DNA from 2 places in the Synechococcus sp. Lug-A genome. Region 1 is predicted to be linked to the other one. Evidence: predicted binding sites of a transcription regulator. Region 1 holds the regulator's gene; the other holds the start of a gene.
What was found. Region 1 encodes HrcA, which represses chaperone genes, less so after heat shock. Its sites were predicted from a motif close to TTAGCACTCNNNNNNNNNGAGTGCTAA; they were not measured.
Positions count from the first base shown of each region.

Region 1 (4,392 bases):
CTGCAGCTCGTTGCCGGCCAGGCTGCGGGTCTGCCAGAAGCGCTGCAGAAAGCGCCGAGCCCCCTCCGACTCACGGCTGCGCAGGGCCAGCAACCAGCCCGCCGGCTGTGACGCACCCGCCGGGGTGAGCAGCGCGACACTGGACTCCTCCCCCACCCAGCCGGCCAGTTCCTCGGCGTAGTCGAGGCCGGCAGCGGCGAAGGCCCCGTCCCGCAGCTGCTCAAGGGCGGCGGCGGCATGGCGGCGTTGGCGGGGCGGCGCCACGGCCCGGGCGTAGGCCCCGAGCTGGTCGGGCGGGACCAGCAGGTGCAGGCTCAGCGAGGCCTGCCGGGGGATGAAGCGAGCCGCCAGTGGCAGGGTGAGGGGTTGGTGCTGCAGGGCGAGGGGGCTGCTGCGCCAGAGCACCACCCAGCCCGCCGCTCCGATCAGCAGCAGCGTGACGGCCACGGCCAGGATCGCCGCCAGGAATGGGCGGATCTTCATGCGTAGCGCGCAGGAATGGCCTCATCCTTATGCATGAAGCCGCCTCCGTGCATCGTCAACGCACACCCGGCCAGCCACCACGCCCATGCCCGCACCCATGCCCCAGGAAAGCCAAACCACCCCCACCCCGGCCCCGCTGCAGGCACGGGATCTGCAGCAGCGGCTCAACGAGGGTGCCGATCTGCAGCTGGTGGATGTGCGGGAACCGGCAGAGCTGGCCTTGGCCGCGCTGCAGCAGAGAGTGATCCATCTGCCCTTGAGCCGCTCCTCGGAATGGGTCAGCCGGATCGACGCGCTGCTCGACCGCGAGCGTGAGGTGGTGGTGCTCTGCCATGCCGGCATGCGCAGCTGGCAGTTCGGCTGCTGGTTGATGGAGCAACAGGGTTTCGAGCGGGTCTGGAACCTGGAGGGGGGCATCGATGCCTGGAGCGTCCAGGTCGATCGGTCGGTGCCGCGTTACTGAGCAGCGCTACCAGACCGATGGCGCTGTACATGTCCTCGTCTTACCGCAGTCAGCGGAGCTGCGGCGGTAAGACGGGCTGGCCCAGATCGGCTCCAGCCTCTGACGCCGGAGCAGCTCCACAGTTTGTGGCGGTGATGGTGCTGAGCTGCGCAACCAGCAGGGACTGGCCGACCCGGCGGGTTCGGACCCCGCTCCTCTTTTGCACCTGCTGACGCTGGAGATCGTGGAGGGTGATCGCCTGCTCCAGCCGCACCACTCCATGAGCAACAGGGGCCGCGCCTGTGAGCGGAGTGGTCTCCGCGATCCTGGGCACGCTGGTGTGTGTCCTCAAGGGTCAGGTTGGATTCGCTGTCGACTGCGGCCGCTGCCAACGCTTCACTGGCTTCTGCCTGCTGCCATCCAAGCGATCAGCCATGAAGCCCGAACCAACACCTAGCGGCCTTGTTGCCCAGACAAAATGGTGTTCCTGTTGGCCAGCGGCGTCGTTGGTATCGGTTACGGTTCGCGCACCATCCGTTGACTAGCCCCTCGTTGCCTCACCTCAGCCGCCGCCATCAGCAGGTGTTGCAGGCAACGGTGCAGCATTACGTGGACACGGTCGAGCCCGTGGGGAGCCGCACCCTGGTGCAACGCTTCGGCTTCCAGACCTCACCTGCCACGGTGCGTTCGGCCATGGGGGCGCTGGAGCAACAGGGCCTGCTTGTGCAGCCGCACACCTCCGCCGGGCGTATTCCAAGCCAGCGCGGCTACCGCCTCTACGTGGACAGCCTGCTGCCACCCCCCGGTGCCGGAGCGCTGCAACTGGAGCAGGAACTGCTGGGGCTGAGCCTGCGCTGGGCTGCCCTCGACGATCTGCTGCTGCATCTGGCGCGGCGGCTGGCCGATCTCACCGGCCTGCTGAGCCTGATCACACGCCCCCAGGGCGATCGCTCCGCGCTTCAGGCCGTGCGCCTGGTGCCAAGCGGCGACCGCCTGCTGGTGTTCCTGGTGGAGAACGCCGTGATGACCAGCTGCCTGAACCTACATCTGCCACCGGCGGCGGCCCCCGAGCTGCTGCCGCTCGAGCGCTGGGTGATGGATCAGCTCAGCCTGCATCCGGGCCAGCCAATCCCCTGGAACGCCCTGCCGCCTCAGCTGCAGCGCAGCGGCTGGCTGCTGCGCGAGGCGCTCCGCAGCCACCGCATGGCCCGTCCGGGCGATGCCGACGGCGCCCTCGCGCTCGGGCTGGGGGGATTGCTGGGGCAGCCGGAATTCAGCCGCACCGCCACGCTGCGGCCGCTGGTGCAGCTGGTGGAGGAAGACCCCCATCTGCTGCTGCAACCTGACGGCAGACCCAGCGAAGGCGTCTGGATCGGTGCCGAAAATCCCCATCCCGCCCTGCAGGACTGCGCACTCGTGCAGGCCACTTACCGCACCGGCGACGGCAGCCAGGGGCACGTGGCCCTGGTGGGGCCGATGCGGATGGCCTACGCCACCGCCCGGGCGGCGGTGCGCTCGGTGGCCGCCAGCCTGCAGCGGTTGCTCAGTTGAGCGGCCGGCGGCTTGAGAGCATGGCGCCATGACTTACTGCGTCGGTTTCCTGCTCAAGGAGGGTCTGGTGATGTGCGCCGACTCCCGCACCAATGCGGGGGTGGACTACATCTCCAGCTACCGGAAACTGCACGTGTTCCAGCCGGCACCTGACCGGCTGTTCGTTCTTCTGGCGGCGGGCAACCTGGCCACCACCCAGGCGATCCTCAACTGGATCCGCCGCGACCTCAGCGCCGCCGCCACTCCGGCGGCCGTGGGGGCGCCGGCCAGCGCTGCAGCTGATGACCGGACCGCCGGACCGGACCTGCTCAGCTGCCGCCATCTGTTCGAGGCGGCGGCCTACATCGGCCGCCTGAGCGTGGCGGTGCAGAACGAGAACGAGAGCGCCCTCAAGCAGGTGGGCGCCAGCGGTGAGGCCACCTTCATCCTTGGCGGCCAGATCGCCGGCAACGACCACGGCCTCTACAGGATCTACGCCCAGGGCAACGCGATCATGGCCACGCCGGAAACGCCGTTCCTGCAGATCGGCGAGAGCAAATACGGCAAGCCTCCCCTCGATGTGGTGGGTGACTACGGGATGTCGCTGGAGGATGCCACCCGCCTCTGCCTGATTTCCCAGGTGATCACCCGGCGCTCCAACCTCACGGTGGGGCCCCCGTTCGAGGTGGCGCTCTATCCGCGCAATTCGCTGGCCATCTCCCAGCACCTGCGCCTGGAGCGGGGCTCCAAGCTGCTCGGCGAGATGGCCCGGATCTGGGCAGACAGCCAGCGCGATGCGCTCAGCAACCTGCCCCGGCTGCCCTGGGAGCCTCAGCCGGCCAGCTGATCCCCCAACCGGTCAGCCACGGTGTTCACGTCCTTGTCGCCGCGGCCGGAGAGGTTCACCACCACTTCGGTGCCCGGCGCCAGGGTGGGGCAGAGCTGCTCCAGCCAGGCGAAGGCGTGGGCGGTTTCCAGCGCCGGGATGATCCCCTCCAGTTCGCACACCAGGCGCAGGGCGGTGAGCGCCTCGTCGTCGGTGACGGCGGCATACTCCGCCCGGCCCACATCCCGCAGGTAGCTGTGCTCAGGGCCGACGCCCGGGTAATCCAGGCCGGCGCTGATCGAATGGGCCTCCTGCACCTGCCCTTCGCCGTCCTGCAGCAGCAAGCTCATGGCGCCATGCAGCACGCCGATCCGCCCTTCGGTGATCGTGGCGGCATGGCGGCCCGTGGCCACGCCCTCGCCGGCGGCCTCGACGCCGATCAGCCGCACGGAGGTGTCTTCCACGAACGGGTGGAACAGGCCCATGGCGTTGGAGCCACCACCCACGCAGGCCACCAGCACATCGGGCAGACGGCCGAAGGCCTCCTGGCACTGGCGCTTGGCCTCCTGGCCGATCACGGCATGGAAATCACGCACCAGCATCGGGTAGGGGTGCGGGCCGGCCACCGAGCCGAGGATGTAGTGGGTGGTTTCCACGTTGGTCACCCAGTCGCGGATGGCTTCGCTGGTGGCGTCCTTGAGGGTGGCGGTGCCGGCGGTGACCGGCTGCACCGTGGCGCCCAGCAGGCGCATGCGGAACACGTTGAGCGCCTGGCGGCGCATGTCTTCGGCGCCCATGTACACCACACACTCGAGACCGAAGCGGGCGCAGACGGTGGCGGTGGCGACGCCGTGCTGGCCGGCGCCGGTTTCAGCGATGACCCGCTTCTTGCCCATGCGCAGGGCCAGCAGGGCCTGGCCGAGGGCGTTGTTGATCTTGTGGGCGCCGGTGTGGTTGAGGTCTTCGCGCTTCAGCCAGAGGCGCGGGCCTCCTTCCGGGCGGGCGTAGTGGGCGGTGAGCCGCTCGGCTTCGTAGAGCGGCGTGGGGCGGCCCACATAGGTGCGCAGCAGGTGGTCGAGCCGGCTGGTGAAGGCGGGATCGGCCCAGGCCT
Region 1 is NZ_JAGQBN010000013.1:69,588-73,979, reverse strand. Features, by position in the region: gene KBY86_RS10865 (DUF3352 domain-containing protein) at 1-483, opposite strand, end outside; gene KBY86_RS10860 (rhodanese-like domain-containing protein) at 581-946, shown strand; gene KBY86_RS10855 (heat-inducible transcriptional repressor HrcA) at 1,463-2,476, shown strand; gene KBY86_RS10850 (20S proteasome subunit A/B) at 2,505-3,302, shown strand; gene trpB (tryptophan synthase subunit beta) at 3,287-4,392, opposite strand, start outside.

Region 2 (4,392 bases), on a different contig from region 1:
GTTGATGGATCAGGCCTTGCGGGTGGCCTGAAGCCGGGCCCGGGCCCGAGCCAGGTTCTGGACGGCTTTCACCTTTTCCGTGCTGGGCGGCTGGCCTTCGAAGCTGGCTGCACGCAGCTGGGCTTCTTCCACCTGCTGCTCGGCGGCGGCGGCATCGATTTTGTCTCCGAGCTCTGCGGTGTTCACAAGCACAGTGACTTCGTCGGCTTCGACTTCGGCAAAACCACCCATCAAGGCAATGGCGGTCCAGTCTTTGCCGCTGCGCAGGCGCATCACGCCCACATCAAGAGCGGTGAGCAAGGAGACGTGTCCGGGGAGGATCCCCAGCTGCCCAGTGGTGCTGGGCAGGATCACCTCATCCGCGCTGCCGTCGAAAACGCTCTGGTCAGGTGCCAGAACACGGAGATTGAGAGTCATGGCGAGAAGGTGACAGGGAGATCAGAGGCAGTCCGTCGCGAATCAGGACTTGGCGTCAGCGAGGATCTTGGCGGCCTTGGCCTTCACCTGATCGATGTTGCCCACGAGGTAGAAAGCAGCCTCGGGAAGATCATCCAGCTCACCAGCGAGGATCATGTTGAAGCCGCTGATGGTGTCTTCGAGCTTCACGTATTCGCCGGACTGGCCAGTGAAGATTTCGGCCACAAAGAAGGGCTGAGACAGGAACTTCTCGATCTTGCGGGCGCGGTCGACGGTGCGACGGTCGTCTTCGGAGAGTTCGTCGAGGCCGAGGATGGCGATGATGTCCTGCAGCTCTTTATAGCGCTGGAGGGTGGATTGCACGGCACGGGCGGTGCGGTAGTGCTCGTCGCCCACAACGGCCGGCTGGAGCATGGTGCTGGTGGAGTCGAGCGGGTCGACGGCCGGGTAGATGCCCTTCGAAGCCAGGCCGCGGCTCAGCACCGTGGTGGCATCGAGGTGGGCAAAGGTGGTGGCGGGAGCGGGGTCGGTGAGGTCGTCGGCCGGCACGTACACAGCCTGGATCGAGGTGATTGAACCTTCGAGCGTGGAGGTGATGCGTTCCTGAAGCTCACCAACGTCGGTGCCGAGGGTGGGCTGATAGCCCACAGCGGAGGGCATGCGGCCGAGCAGGGCGCTCACTTCGGAGCCGGCTTGGACGAAGCGGAAGATGTTGTCGATGAACAGCAGCACATCCTGCTTGTTCACATCACGGAAATGCTCGGCCATGGTGAGTGCCGACAGACCCACGCGCATGCGGGCGCCGGGGGGCTCGTTCATCTGACCGAAGCAGAGCGCCACCTTGGATTTCGGGAGGTCTTCGGAGTTGATCACTCCAGATTCCTTGAACTCTTCGTAGAGGTCGTTGCCCTCACGGGTGCGCTCGCCAACGCCACCGAACACGGAAACACCGCCGTGCTCCTTGGCAATGTTGTTGATGAGCTCCTGGATCAGCACGGTTTTGCCCACGCCGGCGCCACCGAACAGGCCGACCTTGCCACCCTGGCGGTAAGGAGCCAGGAGGTCGATCACCTTGATGCCGGTTTCAAACACCTTGGGCTTGGTTTCGAGCTCGATCAGCTTCGGCGCATCCCTGTGGATGGGAGATGTGAGGGTGGAGGTGACCGGCCCACGCTCATCAACCGGCTCGCCGAGCACGTTGAAGATGCGGCCAAGAGTGGCCTCTCCCACGGGGACGCTGATCGGGGCGCCCGTGTCGAGGGCAGACATGCCACGCACGACGCCGTCGGTGCCGCTCATCGCAACCGCACGCACCCGGTGATCGCCGAGGAGCTGCTGGACTTCGGCGGTGAGGGCGATGTCCTGACCCGAGGAATTGCGGCCTTCAACGCGAATAGCATTGAAGATGCGGGGCAGCTTGCCGGCCGGAAATTCAATGTCGAGAACGGGGCCGATCACCTGACGGACAACACCCTTGGAGCCGGTGTTGACGGGAGCAGCAGCAGCCATAGGAAAGGAAGGAAGATCGCGCAGCGGGACGCGCGCCCGCCTGAAGCCGCGCCACCTTACCACCGCGAATGGCCTGGTCTTCAGAGCCAGAGGCCCGTGCCGCGTGCTGGGTTCGGTCAACCGCACACCGTACCGATTGCACTGCACCCTTCCACCGCCATAGGTTGGCACTCAGGCAGGGCGAGTGCTAATTCGCTCTCCCCTGTGGCGCCCACGGCGCCGCACCACCGCATTTGAAACGATCCATGGCTGCTGTCTCCCTCAGCGTCTCCACTGTCAAACCCCTTGGAGATCGCATTTTCATCAAGGTGTCCGAATCGGAGGAAAAAACCGCGGGCGGCATCCTGCTCCCCGACACTGCAAAGGAGAAGCCCCAGGTGGGCGAAGTGGTCCAAGTGGGCCCCGGCAAGCGCAATGAGGACGGCTCCCGCCAGGCTCCTGAAGTGAGCGTGGGCGACAAGGTGCTCTACAGCAAGTACGCCGGTACTGACATCAAGCTCGGCACCGATGAATTCGTGCTGCTCTCCGAAAAAGACATTCTCGCCATCGTCGACTGATCGCTCCGGCACATGAGGTTCCTGTGAGCCTCAACTGCCCTCACTGATCACGTCCTGACCCCCGACGACTCGTCGGACGGTCAACCCTTTACCAACTACTTCAAGGAGCATCCCTTCCATGGCCAAGCGCATTATTTACAACGAGAACGCCCGCCGGGCCCTCGAAAAAGGCATCGACATCCTCGCTGAGGCCGTTGCCGTCACCCTCGGCCCCAAGGGCCGCAACGTGGTGCTGGAAAAGAAATTCGGCGCTCCCCAGATCATCAATGATGGCGTCACGATCGCCAAAGAGATCGAACTGGAAGACCACATCGAGAACACCGGTGTGGCCCTGATCCGTCAGGCCGCCTCCAAAACCAACGACGCCGCCGGCGACGGCACCACCACCGCCACCGTCCTGGCTCACGCCATGGTCAAGGCCGGTCTGCGCAACGTGGCTGCGGGCGCCAACGCCATCACCCTCAAGAAGGGCATCGACAAGGCTGCCGATTTCCTCGTCAAGAAGATTGAGGAGCACGCCAAGCCGATCGCCGACAGCAACGCCATCGCCCAGGTGGGCACCATCTCCGCCGGCAACGACGAAGAGGTGGGCCGCATGATCGCCGACGCTATGGACAAGGTCGGCAAAGAAGGCGTGATCTCCCTGGAAGAAGGGAAGTCGATGACCACCGAACTGGAGGTCACCGAGGGCATGCGCTTCGACAAGGGCTACATCTCCCCTTACTTCGCCACCGACACCGAGCGGATGGAAGCGGTGCTCGACGAGCCCTACATCCTGCTCACCGACAAGAAGATCGGCCTGGTGCAAGACCTGGTGCCCGTGCTTGAGCAGATCGCCCGCACCGGCAAGCCCCTGCTGATCATCGCCGAGGACATCGAGAAGGAAGCCCTCGCCACCCTGGTGGTGAACCGCCTCCGCGGTGTGCTCAACGTGGCCGCCGTCAAGGCCCCTGGTTTCGGTGACCGCCGCAAGGCCATGCTTGAGGACATCGCTGTTCTCACCAACGGTCAGCTGATCACCGAAGACGCCGGCCTCAAGCTGGAGAACACCAAGCTGGAGATGCTGGGCACCGCCCGCCGCATCACCATCAACAAGGACACCACCACCATCGTCGCCGAAGGCAACGAAGTGGCCGTCAAGGCCCGTGTGGAGCAGATCCGCAAGCAGATCGACGAAACCGACTCCTCCTACGACAAGGAGAAGCTGCAGGAGCGTCTGGCCAAGCTGAGCGGCGGTGTGGCCGTGGTGAAGGTGGGTGCAGCCACCGAAACCGAGATGAAGGACAAAAAGCTGCGCCTGGAAGACGCCATCAACGCCACCAAGGCGGCTGTTGAGGAAGGCATCGTTCCTGGTGGCGGCACCACCCTGGCCCACCTGGCCCCTGCCCTCGAGGAGTGGGCGGCTGCCAACCTCACCGGCGAAGAGCTGATCGGTGCCACCATCGTGGCCTCCGCCCTCACCGCTCCGCTGATGCGGATCGCCCAGAACGCCGGCGTCAATGGCGCCGTCGTCGCTGAGCATGTCAAGGGCATGCCGTTCAACGAGGGCTACAACGCCGCCACCGGTGAATACGTCGACATGCTGGCTGCCGGCATCGTTGATCCCGCCAAGGTGACCCGCTCCGGTCTGCAGAACGCCGCCTCGATCGCCGGCATGGTGCTCACCACCGAGTGCATCGTGGCCGATCTGCCCGAGAAGAAGGAAGCAGCTCCCGCCGGCGGCGGTGGCGGCATGGGCGGCGACTTCGACTACTGATCGTCTGCCCCTGGATTCGCAGGGTCACCCTGCGAATCCAGCTCAGATCAACCGTCACTGCTTCAAGCCAGCAGCTTCGAACCGCCAACTTCAAGCGATCAGCTGCCAACCAGCAGCAGATCAGTTGCGACCGATCAGTGCATCACCGGAGCA
Region 2 is NZ_JAGQBN010000007.1:77,073-81,464, forward strand. Features, by position in the region: gene atpC (ATP synthase F1 subunit epsilon) at 10-417, opposite strand; gene atpD (F0F1 ATP synthase subunit beta) at 460-1,926, opposite strand; gene groES (co-chaperone GroES) at 2,172-2,483, shown strand; gene groL (chaperonin GroEL) at 2,602-4,239, shown strand.
Region 2: groES (co-chaperone GroES) is a predicted target of HrcA. The motif match lies at 2,091-2,117, and genes of this name have one in related genera.